Regions from separate parts of the Methylobacterium sp. AC315 genome, predicted to be linked through region 4. Evidence: riboswitches for the same ligand, from Rfam matches in the RefSeq annotation. Region 4 holds a riboswitch; each other region holds the start of a gene.

Region 1 (5,418 bases), on a different contig from region 4:
ATGGCTTGCGGCGGCTTCCGCCGGCCCGCGTGGTCGCGGGCGGCCACGCTCGCAGCGGGATGGACACGCGCTGCGAGCGGGTGGTGCCGGGGCGCAGGCTTGCGGCAAGGGGAGGGACCCGCGCCGGAAGCGCGATCCGGATCCGGCAAGGCCGTTCGGATCGTTGTGCGCAGCGCTAACGCGTCGGCGCAGCCGGGCCGGCCGCGTAGCTCGACACCGTCGGGGACAGGGCGGCGGGCGCCGGCGTTTCCGCCTTGGCGGCGCGGGAGTTGCGCTTCTCGTAGAAGGCATTGCCGCCGGCTACGGCCACGTAGTGCATGTTCGTGTACGGGAAGTGGTGGCCGGCCGTGTGGAAATACATCGCCTTCCCGACCTTCGGGTGACGCTCGCCCGCCAGCACCGCGTCGGCGGCATCCGCCACCTTTTGGAGGTCGCGGTCCTGCATCGGCTTGGTCAGGACGCCGGGGGCGAACTGCCCGGGCTGCCCGACCACCGCACAGATGCCGCCCGGGAAGATCGCGGCCTCCATCCGGTTCATGACCACGGTGCCGACGGCCAGCAGACCGGATTCGTCGCTGCGGTTCGATTCGAAATACATGGCCCGGCCGAGGCAGTCGCGCTCGGCGTCGGTGACCACCATCGACGGCTTGCGGCCGGGGATCGATCCTGTGGTCAGGGGTGACGCGGTGTTGCACGCACCGAGGCCGCCGGCGAGCGCCAGCGCGACCAGCCCCGAAACGGTCTTGATCCTCTCGCTACCCTGCATGCATCAGCGCTCCGTCCTCCGGCCTCGGGGCAGGGCGATCGCCCTGCCCGGCGTCGCCACTCTCGATCGTTGTACGCGCCAAGCTTGTGTGCACGTTCGCGGCGAGGATGTGGCGGGCCGGCATGCGTGGATCGCCCCGAACGCCGGTCGGCCCGCGCTGGCGGACCACGGACAGCCCTGGAACGCGGCCCCTCGCGGGACGGACCGGAGCCGCAGCGGGAGCCGCAGGTCCGGGCGGAAAAGCTTCGCGATACCATTAGCGTAGCATCGCCCGGAGCCGTCCGGGATCGGAGGGACGAGTCCCCCGGTCGGCGGCCTCGTTCGGCTGGAACGAGAGCCGGCCGAGGGCCCGGTGTCATCCGATAGACACACACGCCGCCAACCGGTGCCGGGACGTTGACGGGACCCAAGCCTTGGCTCGAAGGTGGCTGGGACGGTTCCCTTCGGGGATCAAAAGGGAACGCGGTGAGGGGTCTTCCCCGAATCCGCGGCTGCCCCCGCAACTGTAAGCGGTGAGCCTTCTCGTCACCACGTCACTGGGCCGCCTCGCCCGGGAAGACGACGAGAGGGCGGCGACCCATGAGCCAGGAGACCTGCCGTCAGTCGTGGTCACACGCGAAACGCGCTGGGCGGGGTGTCCTGGCGGGTGCCGGGACGCCCGCGCGAGCGCGGTCGGCGCGGCCTCGTTCGCGGTGACGTGCCACTGCCGTCGCCCGAGGTCCCGTGTCCCGTCCTGTGCCGCGCTTGACGCCCTCGAAACTGGCCGTGCTGACGGCCCTGGCGCTGCTGCCCCCGGCGGCCTCCGCCCGGGACGGATCCCGGCCGAGCCAGGACACCGAGGCGACGCTCGACGAGATCTCGGTCACCGCAGAGCCTTCCGGGGCCCCGCGGGGCGGTGCCGCCGCGAGTGCGGGCTATGTCAGCGGCGTGACCGGCATCGGCGGCCCGCTCCTGCCCGTGGCTTCCGCCAGCGCGGGGGTGATCACGGGCGCCCAGCTCAACAGCCGGCCGGTGACGCGTCCCGGCGAGGTGCTGGAGGCGGTGCCGGGCCTGATCGTCACCCAGCATAGCGGGGAGGGGAAGGCCAACCAGTTCTTCCTGCGCGGCTTCAACCTCGACCACGGTACCGACATCGCCCTGTTCCTGGACGGCATGCCGCTCAACATGCGCACCCACGCCCACGGGCAGGGCTATGCCGACATCAACTTCCTGATCCCCGAACTCGTCGGCGCGGTGGAGTTCCACAAGGGGCCGTACTTCGTACGCGACGGCGATTTCGCCTCCGCCGGCTCGGTGCGGATCGACTATCTCGACACCGTCCAGAAAAACCTCGCGCTCACCGCCATCGGCAGCTTCGGCTACAAGCGCGCGCTCACCATCGCCTCGACCCCGATCGGGGACGGCAACCTCCTGGTCGCGGCCGACGCACAGGTCTACGACGGTCCGTGGGTGGTCCCGGACGCCCTGCGCAAGATCAGCACCGTCGCCCGCTACAGCCAGGGCACGGCGCTCGACGGCTTCTCGGTCACGGGCATGGCCTATGCCAGCCGCTGGACCGCCACCAACCAGATCCCCGAGCGGGCCGTCGCTCAGGGGCTGATCGGCCGATACGGCACGATCAACCCCACGGATGGCGGGGATACGAGCCGCCTCTCGCTGTCCGGCCGCTTCAGCAGCACCGACGACACAGGCGTGACCCGGGCCTCGGCCTACGTGATCCGCTCGCAGCTCAACCTGTTCAACGACTTCACTTATGTCCTCAACGACCCCGTCGCGGGCGACCAGTTCCACCAGCTCGACCAGCGCATCATCGGCGGCGGCGAGGCGCTGCACATCTTCCAGGGCGCGTTGTTCGGGCGTCCGATGGAGAACGAGGTCGGCGTGCAGACCCGGACCGACAGCATCCGGGTCGGGCTGTTCAACACGACGAACCGGCAATACCGCTCGGGCGTGCTCGACGATCGGGTGCTGGAGACGAGCGGGGCCTTCTATTTCGACAACCGGGTGCGCTGGACCGACTGGCTGCGCACCAGCCTCGGCTTCCGCGCCGACGGCTATGATGCCCGCGTCGCCTCGGACACGCCGGCCAATTCGGGCCGGGCCCGCGACGGCATCGTCAATCCTAAGCTCGGCCTGACCCTCGGACCGTGGTTCGACACCGAGTTCTACGTGAATTACGGCGGCGGCTTCCACTCGAACGACGTGCGCGGGGTGACTGCCACGGTCGATCCGGCAAGCCCCCTGTTCAACATCGGCCGCGCGCCGTTCCTGGTGCCCTCGACCGGCTACGAGGTCGGGCTGCGCAACCGCTCGATCGCCGGGCTGGAGACCAGCCTCGCCTTGTTCCGGCTCGACTTCGCGTCCGAAAACCTGTTCCAGGGCGACACCGGCACCACGGAGCCGAGCCGCCCGACCCGGCGCTTCGGCGTCGAGTGGACGAACCGCTACGCGCTGACGCCGTTCCTGTCGCTGGAGGGCGATCTGACGATCACCAACGCCCGGTTCTCCGATTCCGACCCAGTCGGCACCCGGGTGCCGGAGGCGCCTACCACCATCGCGTCGGCCGGCATCACCTTCGGCGCGCCGCTCGGCTGGTTCGGCTCCCTGCGGTTCCGGTATTTCGGGCCGCGCCCGCTGATCGAGGACAATTCCATCCGCTCGCGCCCGACCGCCCTGTTCAACGGCCGGGTCGGCTACGCCTTCGAGAACGGGGTCAGCGTCTCCCTCGACGTGCTGAACCTGACCAACAGCAAGTCCGACCAGATCACCTACGCCTACGTCTCGCGCCTGCCCGGGGAGCCCGCCGAGGGCCTGACCGACCGCGTGTTCCACCCGGCCGAGCCCACGGCCGTGCGCCTCACCATCGCAGGCCGGTTCTGAGCGCGGCCGATTCTGAGCGCGACCCCGGGGCCCGGAGGGGATCCGGCTCAGTGCTGGCCCTGCCCGGACGCCAGGATGGCCACGCCCACCGCGATGATCGCGATCCCCACTAGCATGGTCGGGCTGATCGCCTCGCCGTACAGCCACGCGCCGCCGAGTGCGGCGCCGATCATGCCGACCCCGGACCAGATCGCGTAGACCACCCCGATCGGCAGCATGTCCATGCTGCTCGACATCAGCCATAGGGCGGTGCCGTAGCCGACCGCCACGATCAGAGTGGGGCCCGGCTTGGTCAGGCCGTCGGCGGCCTTCAGCGCCAGGGTGGCGGTGACCTCCGCGCCGATCGCGAGCCCGAGGATCAGGAAAGGGTTCATCGCGCGGAAGACCTTTTGTGCAGGCGCGGAGCCAGTCTCAAGTGAAAATCGGTTCTTCGGATCGGCAAGGACGATCAGGGGAGGACGATCAGGTAAGGACGGTGGGTTGCAGTTTGTGCGCGGCAGCCTCCTCCCATAAGGTGCCGCCGGCGTTCGGGAGCCCTTTTCCGTCGAATCGATGAAGATTTTCGAATCCTCCGCACTAGGCACGCGCGGCTGAGCGCCGAATTCAACGTCCGACCGGGTTGGCCCTTCGTTAACGCCTCCTCATCATGGTCGCCGCCCGTGCCAAGGCCCCGATCGACGGCGCCACGACAGTGCCGATCCAGAGCGATACCGATCCACCATGACTGCGTCGCCCGCGATCCCGGAAGCTTCGGCCCGCCCCCGTCCGGGCCGCCAGCGGGGCATGCGCTGGGGCCTGATCGCCGCGGCCGGCGGCGGCGTGGCGGCGGGCTGCGCCTGGACCGCCACCGCACTGATCAACGTCCCGAATCCGGTCACGCTGGCAGCCCTGGCGGTCATCGAGCCGTCCGCGATCGGCCCCTGGTTCCCCAGCCGGGTGGTGCAGGCGCCCGAACGGGCCCGCGACCTGGCGTTCCGGCCGAGCCCGATCCTGGAGCGCGTCTCCTGGAAGGGCCGGACGGTTCCGCTCGCGACGATGCTGGCGGAGACGCACACCAACGCCTTCCTGGTGGTGCAGGACGGCGTCCTGATCCACGAATGGCAGCGGCCGGGCACAGGACCGGCGACGCTGTTCCCGTCCTGGTCGGTGGCGAAGTCGATCGTGTCGCTGCTGGTCGCCACCGCGGTGGCGGGCGGCAAGCTCGCGGAGACCGACCGGGTCTCGGCCCTGCTGCCCGAACTGCGCCACGGCGCGGTCTTCGGCCAGATCACCGTGCGCGACCTCCTCGACATGACGAGCGGGATCGCCGTGCCGGAGAACTACGACCCGCAGCATCCGCTGACCGGCACCGCCGGGATGTACCTGACGCGCGACATCACTGCCTTCGTCCGCGACAACGCCCATCTGGCGTTCAAGCCCGGCAGCCAGGGCCGCTACCGCAGCATCGACACCGAGTTGCTCGGCCTGATCCTGGCGCGGGTCGAGGGCAAGCCCCTGGCGAACCTCCTCTCCGAGCGGATCTGGAAGCCGATGGGCGCCCAGGCCGACGCGACCTGGAATCTCGACCGGGCCGGCGGGATCGAGAAGGCGTTCTGCTGCATCAACGCCACGCCCCGCGACTTCGCCCGCCTTGGGCTTCTGGTGGCCGACCAGGGCTTGGCGGGCCAGAACCGCATCATCCCGGCTCGCTGGATCGACCGGATCGAGACGCCGGCCCGCCGGGCGGTCGATGGCTGGCAGTATTCGGCCCAGTGGTGGCATGCCCCCGGGGG
Region 2 (5,418 bases), on a different contig from region 4:
CCAACCGGGAACAGAAACAGCGCCTCGTGGCCCGGGCTGCCCTCGTGGGTGTAGAGGTTCTCCGTCACGAACGGGACGCCGAGGATCCGCACCGTGAGACCAAGCTCGTCCCGGAATTCCCGCACGAGCGCCGCCTCGGCCGGCTCAACGAATTCGACGCTGCCCCCGAGCTGCCGCACGCCCTTGAGGCGCCCGTCGTCGGTATAGACCTCGGCGACGAGCAGCTGGCGCCCGCGCCAGGGCAAGCCCAGCGCCTTCATGCGAATCTCTGGTGGGGGGCGCTAAACATTCATGCGGCCTGGTATGCTGCGGCTCGTAAACCGACAACGGCCCGGGGTGCAGGGTCCGTGGCTCCCGGCGGCGGCGCGCAACGCCTCGTTGTCGGCCGTACACTCTACCAGATGGGTCCAACGTGCGGAAAGCTTCGTCGAGCGGGTGTTCTATTTCACCGCTGCTTCATCGAACGCCGACGCAGCGGGCGTCGCGAGCCCTTGGACCCCCTCCGGGCCTACCCGGGCCTATCGGCTGCTCGGACTATTCTGTCGAACAAGTGGAGGCTTTGCAGGGCGAGCATACAGTCCCGCCCTCGGCTGCGACAGCTTCGGTCTCCATGATCCCTAGATCTGCTCCCGAACACGTTGCGATCGGGAGCAGTTCTAAAGCCTTGATTTAACGCGCTCGCGTATGCCGAACCCGCCTCCGACTTCGGCGGCGATCGCTCGAGCCGAGATCCGATAGGTGCGAACGTTACGCGAAGGCGTGCTTCCGTTCGGACGTATGAGCCCGTGTCTGCGCAACCTGGAGCCGTGTCGCGGCGACCTGGGACCAGGCCTTGGACATTGACTCGTTTCGAACATTCCGCTCGCGCCTGCGCACGGCGGCGATGTCGAACTGCTTCTGCATCTCCATCATCATTTCCATGCTGTACCCGAACGCCTGCTCGATCTGGAAAGCCAGGTCGGCAGTCAAAGGGGTCTTCTCGGTGAGAAAGTCGGTGAGCGCGTGACGCGTGACGCCCAGAAGACCGGCAGCCTCCATGATGGTCAGGTTGCGCGGCTCGAAGACCTTGCGGCGAACAAACAGACCGGGATGACACGGATTTGCCGGTTGATGGACAGCGTTCACCTGGGACTCCTTCGTCGATTGACACAATCGTTTTCGGATGAGCGTTTTGATCGACTGATCGGAACTGCGGCAGACCTCACGGGCACATGGGCGCAAGCAGCGCTCCATCAGCAACATCAGAATCGCCGACTACCTCAGCCACCCACAGTCTTACTTTATTTTGCCGGTTATATATTTTATTGTCTTGCAGATCCGATCAAATCGTCGATATCAATCGGATTGCAGCATGTCAATCTCATCCAGATTTACAAATTTATTTCGAATAAATCAATAATTCGACTGTATTAATCTGCAAAACTTCAAAAATATGCATGATAATTTTGATCGCGATACAGCCTGAGCAAATGTCTCCGATGAAACACGATCAGGGTCGCGTGCGCGGTACCGTCCGATATGGAGAATGCCGATCGCCTTGGCCCGTGACGACGAACGATACCAAGGCATGGGGACTGGTCCCCCTGCGATCGTCACCCAGTCTCGCGCGGAAACGTGCCGAGGTGTTTTCCGGAGCCGTCCATCATGCGTCGCAAAGCGGTGCGTCCCGGCCAAGAAGCGACGACAAGGCGTGGAGGCCCGACCAATGCGCGTTCACCCCGCGTCGCGCAGGGGAGATCCGGTAACGGCCCGGCATCCCGGACAACCGGTCGCCACGAATTGAGCTCACCCAAACGCGTGAACGCGCTTGACGATTACCTGAGGCCTTTCGGTCGGGGTCTGGACGCCGGTCCGGCCCGCGAGTTCCCTCTCGACCTTCTGTTCGAGTTTCCGCGCGCGCGAGATATCGTAGTGGGTCTGCATCTCCATCAGCATCTCCATGCGGGCCCCGAACACCTTCTCGACCCGCAGAGCCAGTTCGGCCGTAAGAGCGATCTTCTCGTTCAAGAAGTCGGACAGCGTTTGGCGCGTCACGTTGAGCAGGCTGGCCGCAGCCATGACGGTTAGGTTACGCGGCTCAAGGATATTGCGGCTAACAAACCCGCCAGGATGACAGGGATTCTCTAATACATAAGGTGAATTCATAATGATTCTCCTACCAGGTTTTGCAAATTTGGCGAATAAGCGACAGAGCGGAAACCACTATTTTAGCCGATGCGCCGTCTTAAAACACCTCTGATTTCGGCTCGCAAATCTTACGCGACAGCTCAAAAAAAGTTCCTGAGTTGTCTAAAAGTAAAATAAGTAGATTTTAATTTGCTTATTTTCAAAATAACAACGCTGATATCTGGAAAAATAAGTTCAAATTCGTTAAGCAGCAAGTCATTTTAAAAAATACTATTACAGTGGAAATACAAAATTTTGCGCCATGCAGTCGGAGGCCCGTGATCCGTTAAGCATCGCGCGAGGCGATCGTGCGCCTGATCGCAGGCCGCCCACGCAGGGGGCCGGATATCCACACGCTTGACGTTCCACCGGCATACAGCCACGCTAGTCGGCGACGGTTCCCCTCGGGGATCAAAAGGGAACGCGGTGAGGGGCCTGCCCTGAAACCGCGGCTGTCCCCGCAACTGTGAGCGGCGAGTCCTTCACCACCACGTCACTGGGTCTCAAGCCCGGGAAGACGGTGCGAGGGCGGCGACCCGCGAGCCAGGAGACCTGCCGTCAGCCGTGGTCACACGCGAAACGCGTCAGGCGGGGTGTCCTGGCGGGTGTCGAGACGGCCGTGCGCGAGCGCGGTCGGCGAGGCCTCGTTCGCGGTGACGTGCCACAGCAAGCGCGCCCGCGTCCCGGTTCCCGATGCTTTCCCTTGTCGTGCCGATCCCGGCCGCGTTTGCACGCGGCCTGATCCTTCACCCGGGCCGCCGCGCGTGGACCGGACCGGATCAGACACGCATCCGCAATTGTAATGTTATTACATTGCTATTAGGGCATCTGAACCGGCGGCCGCCGCGCTCGGACCTATCCTCACCATGTCGCGATCCAAACTTCCTCGTCGCAGCCGGCGTAGACCGCTCTGCGGTGCCATGCTCACGCTCCTGGCAAGCCCGGCCGCAGCCCAGGAAACCGTGACCCTCGATCAGCTCTCCGTCGAGGGGGAGGGCGGCGTCAGCCTGACCCGCGCTGCGCCGACCGGGCTGAACCTGCGCACGCCCGACCGGACCGCGAGCCGGCTCGGGCTGACGCCGCTGGAGACGCCGGCGAGCGTCGATATCGTGTCGGGCGAGACCGCACGGCTGCGCGGCCAGGACACGATCGCCGAAGCTGTGACCCAGGACGCCACCGGCATCACCACGATCGCGGCGCCGGGCAACGGCAACGGCGCCTTCACGTCGCGCGGTTTCGCGGGCCCGAACTCGATCCAGCAGCTCTACGACGGCACACGCTTCTATGTCGGGGCCAACACGGTCACGTTCCCGTTCGACACCTGGAACGTCGAGCGTATCGAGGTGCTGCGCGGCCCGTCCTCGGTGCTCTACGGCGACGGCGCCATCGGCGGCGTGATCAACGTGGTGCCGAAGAAGCCGGTCTTCGTGCCGATCAACACCGCGCGCGCGGTGATCGGCACCGACGGCGTCGCGCGGCTGGCGCTGGATTCGGGCGGGGCGCTCGGGCGCGAGGAATTCGGCGACACCTTCGCGTACCGCCTCAACGTCAGCGGCAACCGCGCGGATGGCTGGATCCGGCCGGAGGGCGATTTCCGCAACCTCGCCGTCTCGGCCGCCCTGCTGTTCCAGCCGAGCCCGGACCTCGCCGTCACGGTGAGCCACGACCTCGGCTACCAGGAGCCGGCGCGCTACTGGGGCACGCCCCTGGTCGAGGGTAGGATCCCGGACCTGATCCGGTTCAACAACTACAACGTCCGCGACGCGAAGATTACCTGGTCGGATAACTGGACCCAGTTCAAGACCGAGTGGACGCCCTCGGACGACATCATCGTGCGCAATACGGCCTATCGGCTCACCAGCCGGCGGCATTGGCTCGATACCGAGCAATACACCTACAACCGCGGCACCGGGCTGGTCGACCGGGGCAGCTACACCGAGATCTACCACAGCCAGGAACAGGTCGGGAATCGCCTGGACGCGAGCGTCAAGGGCAACCTGTTCGGCCTGCCGAACGCGTTCGCGGTCGGGTTCGACGTGAACCACATCGACTTCCGCCACACGAACAATTTCACCTTCGACCAGACCACCAGCGTGCCGCTGATAGGCTACGATCCAGGATACTTCCCGCAGAACGGGCGGGCGCAGCCGGCCTACGCGACACAGACCAGCCAGGCCTCGGTCTTCGCCGAGGACCGGGTGATCCTGTCGGACAAGCTCTCGTTCCTCACCGGCGTGCGCCTGGACGTGCCGACGCTCCGTCGCGAGGATTTGCAGAGCGGATCACAGTTCGAGAAAACCTATCAGGCGCTCGGCTACCGGTTCGGGCTGGTCTACAACCCGACGCCGGACAACGCGCTCTACGCCCAGTACAGCTTCGCGACCGACCCGGTGAACAGCCTCATCACCCTGACGCAGTCGCTCTCAGGGTTCCAGCTCGCCACCGGCACGCAGGTCGAAATCGGCGCCAAGGGCCTCGCATTCGACGGCGCACTGGAATGGACGGTTGCCGGATACCGGATCGTCAAGGACAACCTGATCTCGACCGTGCCGGGTCAGCCGACCGTGTCGACCCAGGTCGGCCAGCAATCCTCGCAGGGCTTCGAGCTGGCGCTGGGCTGGCACCTCGCCCCGGGCTGGCGGCTGGACGGCAACCTCGCGCTCCTGCACGCGCAATACGATACGTTCAATCAGAGCGTGAACGGCGCGACCGTCTCGTATGCCGGCAACCAGCCGATCGACGTGCCCGAGCGGGTCGCCAACCTGTGGCTGACCTGGGACTTTGCCCGCGCCTGGACGGCACGCGTGGGGCTCCAGAACGTCGGCCAGGTCTACAGCGACTTCTCCAACACGGCCCGGCGCCCGGCCTACAACCTCGTCAACCTCGTGCTCGACCATCAGGTGACGGCGGATTCGCGCCTGAGCCTGCGGGTCTACAACCTGTTCGACAAGGTTTACGCAATCAGCGGCAATGCCGTGAACGGGGTCGGCACCAACTGGCTGCTCGGCCGGCCGCGCTCGATGGAAGTCGCCTACACGGTGACTTGGTGAGGCAGCGGGTCGGCAAAGCCGCGCGTCGCTGGCTGCTGCTGTTCCACCGCTGGGCCGGGATCGCCACGGCCCTGATCTTCGCCCTGTGGATCGGCTCCGGACTGGTGATGCTCTACGTGCCGTTCCCGGCACTCACAGCGGCCGAGCGCCTCGCGCGCCTCGCCCCGATCGTCTGGGAGACCGTCGCGGTCCCGCCGGACGC
Region 3 (5,418 bases), on a different contig from region 4:
ACCTCTACGCGCGCACGTTGAAGTGGCCGGTGCCGAACATGCGCTACGAGTTGCTGAACAACGCCGTGAACCGCGGTTGGACCTGGGGCTCGGGCCGGCAGGCCCCGGAGGCGCTATCGAACCTGAAGGGCGTGCTGGCGCTGGACGGCCGGCTCAGGGTGCTGGTCGCCCACGGCTTCACCGATCTCGTGACGCCCTACTACGCCTCGAAGCTCCTGCTCGCGCAGGTGCCGGCCTACGGCGCCGGGCGGGTCAGCCTCGCGGTCTACCCCGGCGGCCACATGTTCTACTCGCGGGACGATTCCCGGGCCGCGTTCAAGCGGGACGTCGAGCGCCTGTACCGGGATGCCGTACAGGCGCGCGGGGCGACCGCAGACCCCGTCGAGCACCGTGAGGACAAGCCCTGATCCTCAGGTGGCGTCGTCGAAGGCCAGCGCCTCGGCCGGGTACTCGATCATCATTCGGCGCTGCGCGTCGGTGTTCTGCCACGCGCCGACCTTGATATAGCGCTCCTCCAAGTCCCGGACCTCGATGACCCGGTCGATCGACGGAATACCCCGGAAGATCTGCGGCCAGTTGGACGCGAAGTAGAAGACCTGCTCGACCCGCTCGGACAGGTGGCAGATCGCCGGGCCGAAGGTCCCCAGGCCGAACACGAGGTAGCGGCCGTTGACCAAGGCCGTGACGTCGGCGATCAGCGACTCGCTCTGCGTCTCCACCGGCAATCCGAGACCCTGCGCATAGGCCTCGACCGCGGCGATCACCGGGTTCAGCCGGTTCTCGAAGACCAGCTTGATCGAGCGGATGCGGCCCTCGCCGAGCAGCCGGTCGATCACCATGCGGTAGAACGCGAAGGGCGGCTGGGGATAATGCGGGTCGACCCAGGTGCTGAAGATGTCGCCCGAGCGGATGTGGATCAGGAGCTGGTCGTCGGGCTTGGGCGGGACCGTCGCCGGCAGGCCGTTGAACAGGGGGCGGATCATCCCCTGGATGATCGCCCGTGAATCCGGCGGCGCGTCGAGGCTCACCTGCCGCTGGAACTGCGTCGGATCGAAGAACAGGCCGGACAGGAAGTACCCGTCGGTCGGCAGCGGCTCGTCCGGAGGCAGGAAGGTGATGCCGTCACAAGTCAGCCGCTCGGTCAGGAAGATGACTTTGCTGCGGTCGAACTTCGGAACCGCCACGTATTTCAGGTTCAGCGCCTTCGCGACCGACAGGGCGATGATGTACTGGATCAAGCAGTTGCCGAATGCGCCGTTCTGGAACACCGCCACGCCCACGAGGGCGCCGCTCGTGCGACCCGGACTGCTCTCCAGGGTATAGGCGGTGAAGGCGTTGGCGCCGGGCTTCTCGTTCAGGAGCGTCACGTCGAGGCCCAGCATGGCCCGCAGGGCGATCAGGTCGAACGCCGCCTCCTCGCACATGACCCGGACCGTGACGTTCGGCAACGAGGCCGGCATCGCGACGCGGACGGAACGCGTCCAGGCGCGCTCGTCGGCCTCAATGACGACCGTGCCGGCCTCCGACTCGACCGGACGGGACGTGATGCCCGGTGCGGACCAGGTCACGCCGTCCTGCGAGAACAGGATGGCGCCCTCCGCGACCGAACCACCCTCCCCGCACGGGATCCCGACAACGGACCGGACCGGGAAGCGGCCGCCGAGGTCGAGGTCCAGCCAGGTCCTATCCGCCTCGACGACCCGCTGCGGGGCGCGGCCGGCCGCGAGATCGACGAGGGCGGATGTCGGGGCGTCTTCCGGGGCCATCGTGTCTCCGAGGCGGGCTGGACCAAACGCGCCGAGGTCGGGGCCGGAGGGCGCGCCCGGCGGTGCCCGTATCGAACCCGACGCGTCAAGCCCATGGGCGCACCGCGAGGGCGCCCGACTAGTTCATTCGCCCGTCTTGGTCTTGAGCAGCAGGATCTCGATATCGCGCTGCGGGACGAAGTCCCTCATCACCGTCTCGAAGGTCGTCGGGCCGGTCTTCTTCACGTTGGCCCCGCAGAACGAGACCAGGGTCGTAGGATCCCCCTTGTCCACGACCAGCTTGAACTGGCCGATCGGGCCAGCCCAGTTGCCGCCGGAGCTGATCACGTGGGAGAGGGACCGTTCGTAGGCCTGGAACGCCCGGCTGCCGTCGGCGCTCGACCGCCGGTACAGGGCCTGGGCCGCCCGCTCGAAGGTCGGGTCCGTGCAATATCGGGTCGCGTAGTGCGCCTTCTGCGCCGGGTCGAGGTTCGGCCCGCCGTAGGACAGGCTCGCGAGACCGCCGAGGCTCGGGACGTAGCTCTGGCGCACCGCGATCTCGCGCCCGGCGGGAAAGACCTGCCGGCGCCAGAATTTCGACTTCAATGTCCAGAGCGGGGCATCCGCGATCGTCCCGTCCTTGTGCTCCTGCCGCTCCAGGATGCCGGCCGCGATCAGGTCGCGCCGCTGGCGCTCGCCGAGGCGGCGCAGGGCCGCTTCCGTCGCCGTGGTGGTTGGCACGAGCGGGATCCCCAGCGCCTTGAGCCGAGCGGTGATCTCCACGGGCGGTGTATCGCTCCGCATCAGGAACGCCCGCTGCTCGACCTGCGATTCGACGGGCTCGCCATCGACCGCGGACTGGAACTTCAGGAAGTTGTCGTGCGCCGGATCGGGGAGCGAAACCAGCATCTCGGAGTCACCGGTGATGTCGGGCATCGGGAACGCGATCGTGGTCTCGATGTCGGAATCGGTCAGGTTGCGGAACCGATAGTCGATCTGCACGGCCTGCTCGGAGAGGTACATATCCTCGGCCGCGAGGGCGATCGTGCCGGCCTTTTCCAGGACGAGCCCCCCGGCGATGAGCGCGGCGGTGCTGTCGTCGGACCGGACCGGAAGGGACGTGGCCGCCAGGACGACGAGGGCCAGCGACAAGGTACGCATCGACATCAACGCTCAAGGGTTCGAGAATCGGACAGGGGCCGGAATCGTCCACGCCGGCCGTTACACGGCGCCGGTGCCGCGGGCCAAGCGCCGACGGCGGTCGCGACGCGTCGAAGTCCGTCCCCCCAATGCGTTTCGACACTCACGGCCACCGCCCGACCCGCATATCCGTGCCGTACCCCAGGAGTCCGAAACGATTCCGCCGGGCCTCCGTTGTGCGAGAGCTGTCATGCGTCTACAACGATGGCGTGACGGTGCCCCGGAGACGGGGTGAAAAGGGAATGCGGTGAGGGGTACGAACCTCGAAACCGCGGCTGCCCCCGCAACTGTGAGCGGCGAGCGTCTGCCAGTAGGCCACCGGAGCGATCCGGGAAGGCGGCAGGCGCGCCGAGCCGCGAGCCAGGAGACCTGCCGTCACGATGAGATCCCGCAATGCCGCCGGTGGGGCGGCTGGAGACATGTTGATGACCACCTCGACCCTCGCCCCCATCGCCACCGGCATCCGCGCCGGAGAGCGTCCGGTTGCCGTCGCGCTCGCGGCCTTCCTGGGCCTCGGCCTCCTGTTCATGGCGGGCTTCTCGCCGGCGATCGCGCTGCACAACGCCGCGCACGATTTCCGGCATACCCAGAACTTCCCCTGCCACTGACGCCCCTGGCGCAGGGATGATCATCCGGCTTCTGTCGGCGGCCCTGGCCGCCGGCTTCCTCGCGGCCGTCGTCGTGACCGGCCTCGAGTTGACGCTGACGTCGCCGCTGATCGTGGCGGCCGAGCGCTATGAGACCAAGCAGACGCACCAGGCCGAGCGCAGGCTCCCGATCATGTCGGCTCAGGTCGTGCTGGCTCATGCGGGGCACGATCATGGCACACCGGACGCCGCACCCGAGTGGCAGCCCGGCGAGGGGTTGCCCCGGATGGCCTTCACCGCTCTGGCGACGCTCGTGGGCGGGGTCGGCTACGCCCTCCTGCTCGGTGCGGTGATCTTGGCCTGCGGCCGTGAGCCGACGCGGCAGGTCGGTGTCGCGTTCGCGATCGCGGGCTTCGCCAGCGTCGCTCTGGCCCCGGGCCTGGGATTGCCGCCGGAATTGCCGGGCAGCGAGGCGGCACCGCTCGCCGCCCGTCAGGCCTGGTGGGTGATGACCGCCGCCGCCACCGGGATGGGCCTGTACCTGATCACGGTCCGGCGCTCGCTGATCGCGATCCTGGGCGGCCTCGTGCTGATCGTGGCGCCGCACGTCGCCGGTGCGCCGCAGGCTGCGGAGGTGTCCTCGGAGCTTCCCGCGGCACTTGCGGCGCAGTTCGCGGCGCGCTCGCTGGCGATCAGCTTCGTCTTCTGGATGCTGATCGGCCTCGGCTTCGGCTGGGCCTGGCAGGCTTTCGGCCGTGGAAACGCAAGCGGGACGGTGCATGCCTGAGGCCGTCATGCCTGAGACCGTCCTTTACGTTTGTACGACCTGCCGCCGCCCGGGCGACGATCCGGACGGGCCCCGGGCCGGCGCGCGCCTGCTCGAGGCCCTGCGCGCGCGCAACACGTCCGGGCAGCTGCGGATCGAGGGGGTCGAGTGCCTGTCGGTGTGCAAGCGGCCCTGTTCCGTGGCGGTCGCGTCCGAGACCCGCTGGACCTACGTCTACGGCGATATGGACCCGTCCGAGTCGGCGGCGACCATCCTGGACGGGCTGGCCGCCTACGCGGCGACGCCGGACGGCATCGTGCCCTGGCGGGAGCGCCCTGCCGCATTCAAGACCGGCGTGATCGCCCGCATCCCGCCCTTTCCCGATCCCCGCCCGCTTCCGGCCGGCACCTTGGAGGCTGCGGAATGACCATCGTGACCAAGATCCCCTGCACCATCGTCACCGGCTTCCTGGGGGCCGGCAAGACGACGCTGGTCCGCCACGTCATCGAGAACGCCAAGGGCCGCCGCCTGGCGATCCTGGTCAACGAGTTCGGTGATGTCGGCTTCGACAAGTCGTTCCTGGCCGCCTGCGGCGTCGAGGGCTGCACCGAGGACTCCATCGTGGAGCTGCCGAACGGCTGCATCTGCTGCACGGTCGCCGACGACTTCGTTCCGGCGCTCGAGAGCCTGCTCGGTCGCGCCGAGCCGCCGGAGCACATCCTGATCGAGACCTCCGGCCTCGCCCTGCCGAAGCCGCTGGTCCAGGCGTTCCAGTGGCCGGCCATCCGCTCGCGGGTCACCGTCGACGGCGTCGTCGCCGTGGTGGACGGGCCGGCCGTGGCCGCGGGCGCCTTCGCGGAGGATCCCGAGGCCCTGGCCGCCCAGCGCGCCGCCGACACGGCGGTCGACCACGACAACCCGCTGGAGGAGGTGTTCGAGGACCAGCTCCTCTGTGCCGACCTCGTCGTGCTCAACAAGTCCGACCTGCTCGACGCCGAGACCCGCGCCCGGGTTCGCGCCGAGGTCGAGGCTCACCTGCCCCGCGCCGTGAAGGTGGTGGAGACCGAGAACGGCGCCATCGACCCGCTGGTGCTGCTCGGGCTCGGCGCCGCGGCCGAGG
Region 4 (5,418 bases):
GCGCGGCGCTGTCGTGGAATAGGCGGCCTGGGCGGCCGCATAATCGGTCGTGCAGGCCTCCTCCGTGCGAAGCCCCTGGCCGATGCAGGCGGACAGGCTGTCGTACACCAGGGCGTCCTCCTCCTTCTGGGAGGGATCCAGCCAGCCCAGTCCGAGCGCCGCCGCTCCGGCCCCGGTGACCAGGACGAGGGAGATCGCGGCCGAGCGCTTGCGCCGGCGGCTCTCGCCAGGGTCTTCTGCGGGCCCGACCGTGCGCGCGTCCGCCATCTCAGGCGGTCATCGAGGCGGCATTCACGAGGCCGCCCGCGAAGGACGCCGCGCCGAGGAGCACCGCGGCGGCCATCCGCCCGTCCTCGATGCGCCGCGACAGATCCGGCACCGCGAGGCGCACGAGCCAGTAGATCAGGATCTGCACGACGAGGGCGACGAGGCCCCAGACGATGCAATCGAGGATGGACTGGGCGTTGTAGATCGCCACCGAGAGCGGCAACGCGAAGCCGACGAGGCTGAAGCCCAGCGCCACCGCGGCCGCGGCCACGTCCCGCCGGATCAGCGCGAGCTCATTGTGGGCGGTGGCGAGCGTGTAGACGAGAAGGTAGAGGCCGATCAGTCCCCCAGCCGTCACGAGGTAGAGCAGGAAGGCGGGCAGACCCGAGATGGAGGTCATGCCCAAAGCCCTTCGGCGGGACCCGGCGCGGACCAGGGTGATGCGTCGGTCGGGTCGCCCATGGAGCCGTATCCGTCGAGGTTTCGCTCAGCCGCTCCGCAGGGCGTAGCATGCAGGCAGGAACGGTCACAATCGCGGGGCGGCAACCGCCGCTATGGGGCTGGACGATCGGCAGCGCGGCGTGTTCCCCGCCCACGCCGCCAGGTCAGACCGATGCGGACGCCGCCCCAAACCACACCCGCCACCAGCGTGAGGGCCATCAAGGGCAGCATCGCGACGACGACCCAGCCCATGAGCGCCATCAGCGTCAGGGGTAGACCGAGATCGATCCCGGCGATCACGCACGGATGGACGTCGTTCTCGCTCAACGTGCAGCCGGCCCCATTGCCCACGGCCAACGCGATGGCAAACGGTAGGGCGGGCAGCCAGACGGCGAGGCCGAGGCCGATCAGGACGCGGTCCACACTGCGCATCACAAGCATCGCCTCGCGACGGGTCGAACCGGAACCGAGCCGCCCGGCGGGATCGGCTTCACGCTGACGGGCGCGGACTTCGCAGGCCGGATGGCGGGCTTAGAGCAGACGCGGGCTTACCCCGCTGCCCCCTCCACGCCCCCTCCACGGCTTCTCAGCGCGGAGGGGTGAGATCCGGTAGCCATCCCGCACCCGCACCCTCGTCGGGAGGGCACGCGTCGTGACGGTGCGCCGGCACGGAACCGGCGCGCGAGCCGATTGACGGCGGGTACGAGGGTCACCGGCGCTTCGTCAGGCTGAAGATCGCGAAACCGGCCAATGCGGCGAGGCCCAGGGCGAAAGAGCGGTTGCCGTGCACGAAGTCGGCCGCCTGTTCCCCGGCCTGCCGGAGGTCGTTGCCCAGCGGCGATCCGGTCAAGATACGCTCGGCCCGTGCCTTGTTCTCTTCGCGCGTGTTGATCGAGACCTCAAACCCGTCGCCATGCCGCTCGATGTCGATGCTGTTGCGGGCAAACCCGGCACGGGCCAGGCGGTCTCGCGCCGATCGAGCGGCCTTCAGGGAAGGGACCGTTACCGAAGCCAGGGTGCTGTCCATCATCATGTTCTCCACGCCGCGCGGCGTACCGCGTCGGTGCCGACCGCGCTCTTCGGAAAGCAAACCCCCTGCGGCCGTTCAGGTTCGCGACGCCGCGACCCGGTGTCGAAGCCAAGCCGCAGGTGCCGCGCCCCGAGGGCCCACCGGAGGCCGGCACGCACCGCGAAGCCCGCGCGGGGGGCTCGCAGCCCGCCGATCTGATGCGGGTCTCGACGCGCCCGGCCCACGCCGCGCGCCCGATACGGATGAGCCCGGCGGCGGCCCGGAGTTCGCCCGGCCTCGCGCCGAGGCGCGTCGCTCCCTGGCACCGCGGGTGCAATCCGGGCCGCGTCTCGAAACAGATCGGGGGCCGCCCCAGGTGGACGCAAGACCGTATCCGGACGGATCGAACGCCGTGTCGAATCGCTGCGTTACGGTTTCCGGCCGAGCGGGATCGGAAGAGCGTGGAGGCGGCGCGTCCATCCCGGTCTGGGGCCAACACCCACTCGATCCGGACAGGTCCGGGTTCCTGGACGAGGCTGCGGCCAACCCGGGCCTGGCGCTCCGCCTGCGGGTGGCTCCGCACGGTGAACACGCCCGGATGGCCGCGCCGTCCGGTCCCTGGCAGACCATCGCGGTCTCGGCCGGGCTGCCTGCTGGCCGTCTCGCCGCCACCGCGCGCCGACAGGCCGACGTCCGGCGCTGGCTTCCGCAGCCACGTGGAAGAGATCCCGGATCCGGCCCCGGAAGGCGGCGCCCCGCTGCTGCCCGGGCGCGCTCATCCGCCAGAGCCGAAACCGTGAGCTGGCGAACCGGGAGGCCGATGTGTCCCTTAAACCACAGCGTGTGTAACGTTATTGCATTCTGTCGTTGAGGCATTGACCCCCGGGGGCGCGGTGGCGAGTATCGGGCGGCCAAGGTTCCCGCGGGCTTCGGTCCGCGGGCGAAGATGGGAATTCGGTGCGCTCGTACGGGCAAGGCCGAAGCTGCCCCCGCAACTGTAAGCGGTGAGTCCCTGCCGCCCGTGGTCACTGATGCGTCGCATCGGGAAGACCAGGCCGGGATCGTGACCCGCGAGCCAGGAGACCTGCCTCGGCGTGACGACGACCCTCGGGCGGGGTGCCCCGGCGGAACGCAGGGACGGCGCGGCCCCGTGGGCCCGTCGCCCGCACGCGCTCACGCTGAAGCCTCCGGCTCGACAACCATGAGTGTGCCGGTGCCAGTCCGCCCGAAGCCGACCACGACCCATCCCTCCGCGAAAGCCCGGGGCCCGCGGAGCCGTTCCCGGTCTCCCTTCCGCCGCCAGAGCCCGCGTGTCGCCCTCGCGGCGATCCTGACGGCGGGCTCGCCGGCCGGCGAGACGCGGGCGCAGGAGAGCATCGCCCTGGAGGAGGTCTCGGTCGAGCATGTCGGCGGCAGCCCAGCCCCCGGTACGACGGCCGCGTCGGACAGCATCGGCCTGATCGGGCCGACGCCGGGCTACGGTGCGACCCGGGCCGTCAGCGCGACCCGGACCCCGACCCGGCAGATCGACGTGCCGCAGGTGGTCACCGTCGCCCCCCGGGAGGTGATCAGCGACCTCGCCGCCACCCGCGTCGATCGCGTGTTCAACTACCTCCCCGGCGTCGCGCAGCAGAACAATTTCGGCGGCCTGAGCCTGTTCAGCTACGCCATCCGCGGGGTGACGACCTCGGAGATCTACAAGAACGGTTTCCCGCTCAATCGCGGCACGCCCCCGCCGCCCGATGCCCAGAACATCGAGCGGATCGAGGTGCTGAAGGGCCCCGGCGCCGGACTGGTCGGGCGCAGCGATCCGGGCGGGCTGGTGAACCTCATCACCAAGCAGCCCACCGCCCAGCGCTTCGTCGAGATGGGCACCCAGATCGATTCGTTCGGGCTGACGCGCGGGACGGTCGATGCCGGCGGCGCGCTCAACGAGGATGGCACGGTCCTGTACCGGTTCAACCTCGCGGCCCAGGGCGCCGGCAGCTTCCGGGACTTCGTCAACAGCGACCGGCTGCTCGTGGCGCCGGTGATCAGCTGGCAGGTGACGCCGGATACCCGCGTCACGGTCGAGACCGAGTTCGTCAAGAACCGCATCGTGTTCGACCGCGGGGTGATCGCGATCAACAAGCAGCTCGGCTTCCTGCCGATCTCACGCTTCCTGGGGGAGCCGGGCCAGAGCACCTATCAGACCAACAACACCCTGCAGGTGCGCGTCGATCATCGCTTCGACGACGCCTGGCAGATGCGGCTCGCGACCTACCTCAACACGGGCGACTTGGCGGGCGAGTCGGCCGAGGTCCGTTCGCTCGCCGCCGACAACCGCACCGTGGCGCGCGACCGCAACGTGCGCGACTACCGCTGGGACGTGGCGATCGGGCAGGCCGAACTGCTCGGGCGCTTCGACACGGCCGGGATCGGCCACACGGTGCTGCTTGGGCTGGACCGCGAGAGCACCGACAGCCGGACGCAGTACTTCCGCTCGAATTTCCGCACGAGCCCCTTCGCGCTCGACATCTACGCGCCCGTCTACGGGCAGGCGCTGCCGCCGATCACCATCCCGCGCAACAACCTGGAGCGGGTCACCAACACCGGCCTGTACGCGCAGGACGAGATCGTCCTTACCCCGGAATGGCGGGCGCTCGTGGGGATGCGGGTGGACATCTTCGAGCAGTCCTTCCGGGAGCGGGCCCCGCGCAGCCAGGTCGATCAATCGCGCGTGGCGGCCTCGCCGCGGGCCGGCCTCGTCTACCGCCCGATCCCGGAATTCGCGCTCTACACCAATGTCGGCACGAGCTTCCGCCCGAATATCGGCCCCGACGCCGCGGCGGTGACGCGCGGCACGCCGCTCGCACCCGAGACCGGCCTCGGTTACGAAGTCGGCGTGAAGTCCGAGCTGTTCGACGGCAACCTCCTGCTGACGGCGGCCGCCTTCCGGGTCGAGCGCGAGAACGTGCTCACCCCCGATCCCAACAACAGCGGCTTCTCGATCGCGGCGGGCGCCGTGCGCAGCCAGGGGTTCGAGGTGACCGCGCAAGGTCAGTTGACCCCCGAACTGAAGGTGCTGGCCGGATACGTCTTCGCCGACGCGGTGGTGACGAAGGACAACGTGCTGCCGGTGGGCGCGCCGCTGATCAACGTGCCGCGCCACTCGGGCAGCCTGCTCGCGGTCTACGAACCGCAGGGCGGCGACTGGAAGGGCCTCGGCGTCGGCGGCGGCGTGCGCGGCGTCGGCGAGCGGGCAGGGGATGCCGCGGGCTCGGGCTTCGTCCTGCCGGCCTATATCGCGGTGGACGCCCTGGCCTATTACCGCTTCGACAACGTCCGCTTGGCCCTCAACGTCGAGAACATCTTCGACACGCAGTACTACGAGAGCTCGCTCAACGTGTTCCGCGTGTATCCGGGCTCGCCGCGGCGCTTCACCGGCTCGTTCACGGTTCGGTTCTGATGGCCCGCAGGGCCGAGGAGCCCGCCGCGCCGCCGGATCCCCTGCGCCCGGGGGATGCCGGCTGCCGCGCCCCATCCCCGCGTCGATCGCACCGCATCGGCTCGATCGACGCCCTGCGCGGCCTCGTGATGCTGCTGATGGTGGTCGATCACGTGCGCGAGTTCGTCTACCTGCACGCCCAGGTTCGCGACCCGATGGATCTCGGCGTGACCCCGGCCGGCCTCGCCTGGACGCGGATCGCCTCGCATCTCTG

What was found. Region 4 has a riboswitch for cobalamin ahead of AC0IY0_RS16020 (TonB-dependent siderophore receptor). Riboswitches for the same ligand answer to the same signal wherever they lie in the genome.
Region 1: another riboswitch for cobalamin. It lies ahead of AC0IY0_RS25135 (TonB-dependent receptor); the one in region 4 lies ahead of AC0IY0_RS16020 (TonB-dependent siderophore receptor).
Region 2: another riboswitch for cobalamin. It lies ahead of AC0IY0_RS00585 (TonB-dependent receptor); the one in region 4 lies ahead of AC0IY0_RS16020 (TonB-dependent siderophore receptor).
Region 3: another riboswitch for cobalamin. It lies ahead of AC0IY0_RS06250 (CbtB domain-containing protein); the one in region 4 lies ahead of AC0IY0_RS16020 (TonB-dependent siderophore receptor).

The regions. Positions count from the first base shown of each region.
Region 1 covers NZ_CEEDEA010000025.1:9,756-15,173, forward strand. The annotation lists gene AC0IY0_RS25130 (cell wall hydrolase) at 176-766, opposite strand; cobalamin riboswitch at 1,184-1,381, shown strand; gene AC0IY0_RS25135 (TonB-dependent receptor) at 1,622-3,646, shown strand; gene AC0IY0_RS25140 (DMT family transporter) at 3,694-4,020, opposite strand; gene AC0IY0_RS25145 (serine hydrolase domain-containing protein) at 4,367-5,418, shown strand, end outside.
Region 2 covers NZ_CEEDEA010000001.1:119,241-124,658, forward strand. The annotation lists gene AC0IY0_RS00570 (NUDIX hydrolase) at 1-260, opposite strand, end outside; gene AC0IY0_RS00575 (HigA family addiction module antitoxin) at 748-1,242, opposite strand; gene AC0IY0_RS00580 (HigA family addiction module antitoxin) at 1,786-2,145, opposite strand; cobalamin riboswitch at 2,545-2,740, shown strand; gene AC0IY0_RS00585 (TonB-dependent receptor) at 3,033-5,216, shown strand; gene AC0IY0_RS00590 (PepSY domain-containing protein) at 5,213-5,418, shown strand, end outside.
Region 3 covers NZ_CEEDEA010000003.1:214,615-220,032, reverse strand. The annotation lists gene AC0IY0_RS06265 (S10 family peptidase) at 1-407, shown strand, start outside; gene AC0IY0_RS06260 (coagulation factor 5 8 type domain-containing protein) at 411-1,766, opposite strand; gene AC0IY0_RS06255 (DUF4424 domain-containing protein) at 1,890-2,912, opposite strand; cobalamin riboswitch at 3,142-3,336, shown strand; gene AC0IY0_RS06250 (CbtB domain-containing protein) at 3,371-3,553, shown strand; gene AC0IY0_RS06245 (CbtA family protein) at 3,570-4,319, shown strand; gene AC0IY0_RS06240 (DUF1636 family protein) at 4,327-4,725, shown strand; gene cobW (cobalamin biosynthesis protein CobW) at 4,722-5,418, shown strand, end outside.
Region 4 covers NZ_CEEDEA010000008.1:193,636-199,053, forward strand. The annotation lists gene AC0IY0_RS16000 (DUF1190 domain-containing protein) at 1-267, opposite strand, end outside; gene AC0IY0_RS16005 (DUF350 domain-containing protein) at 269-667, opposite strand; gene AC0IY0_RS16010 (hypothetical protein) at 820-1,140, opposite strand; gene AC0IY0_RS16015 (hypothetical protein) at 1,418-1,735, opposite strand; cobalamin riboswitch at 2,615-2,823, shown strand; gene AC0IY0_RS16020 (TonB-dependent siderophore receptor) at 2,931-5,165, shown strand; gene AC0IY0_RS16025 (acetyltransferase domain-containing protein) at 5,165-5,418, shown strand, end outside.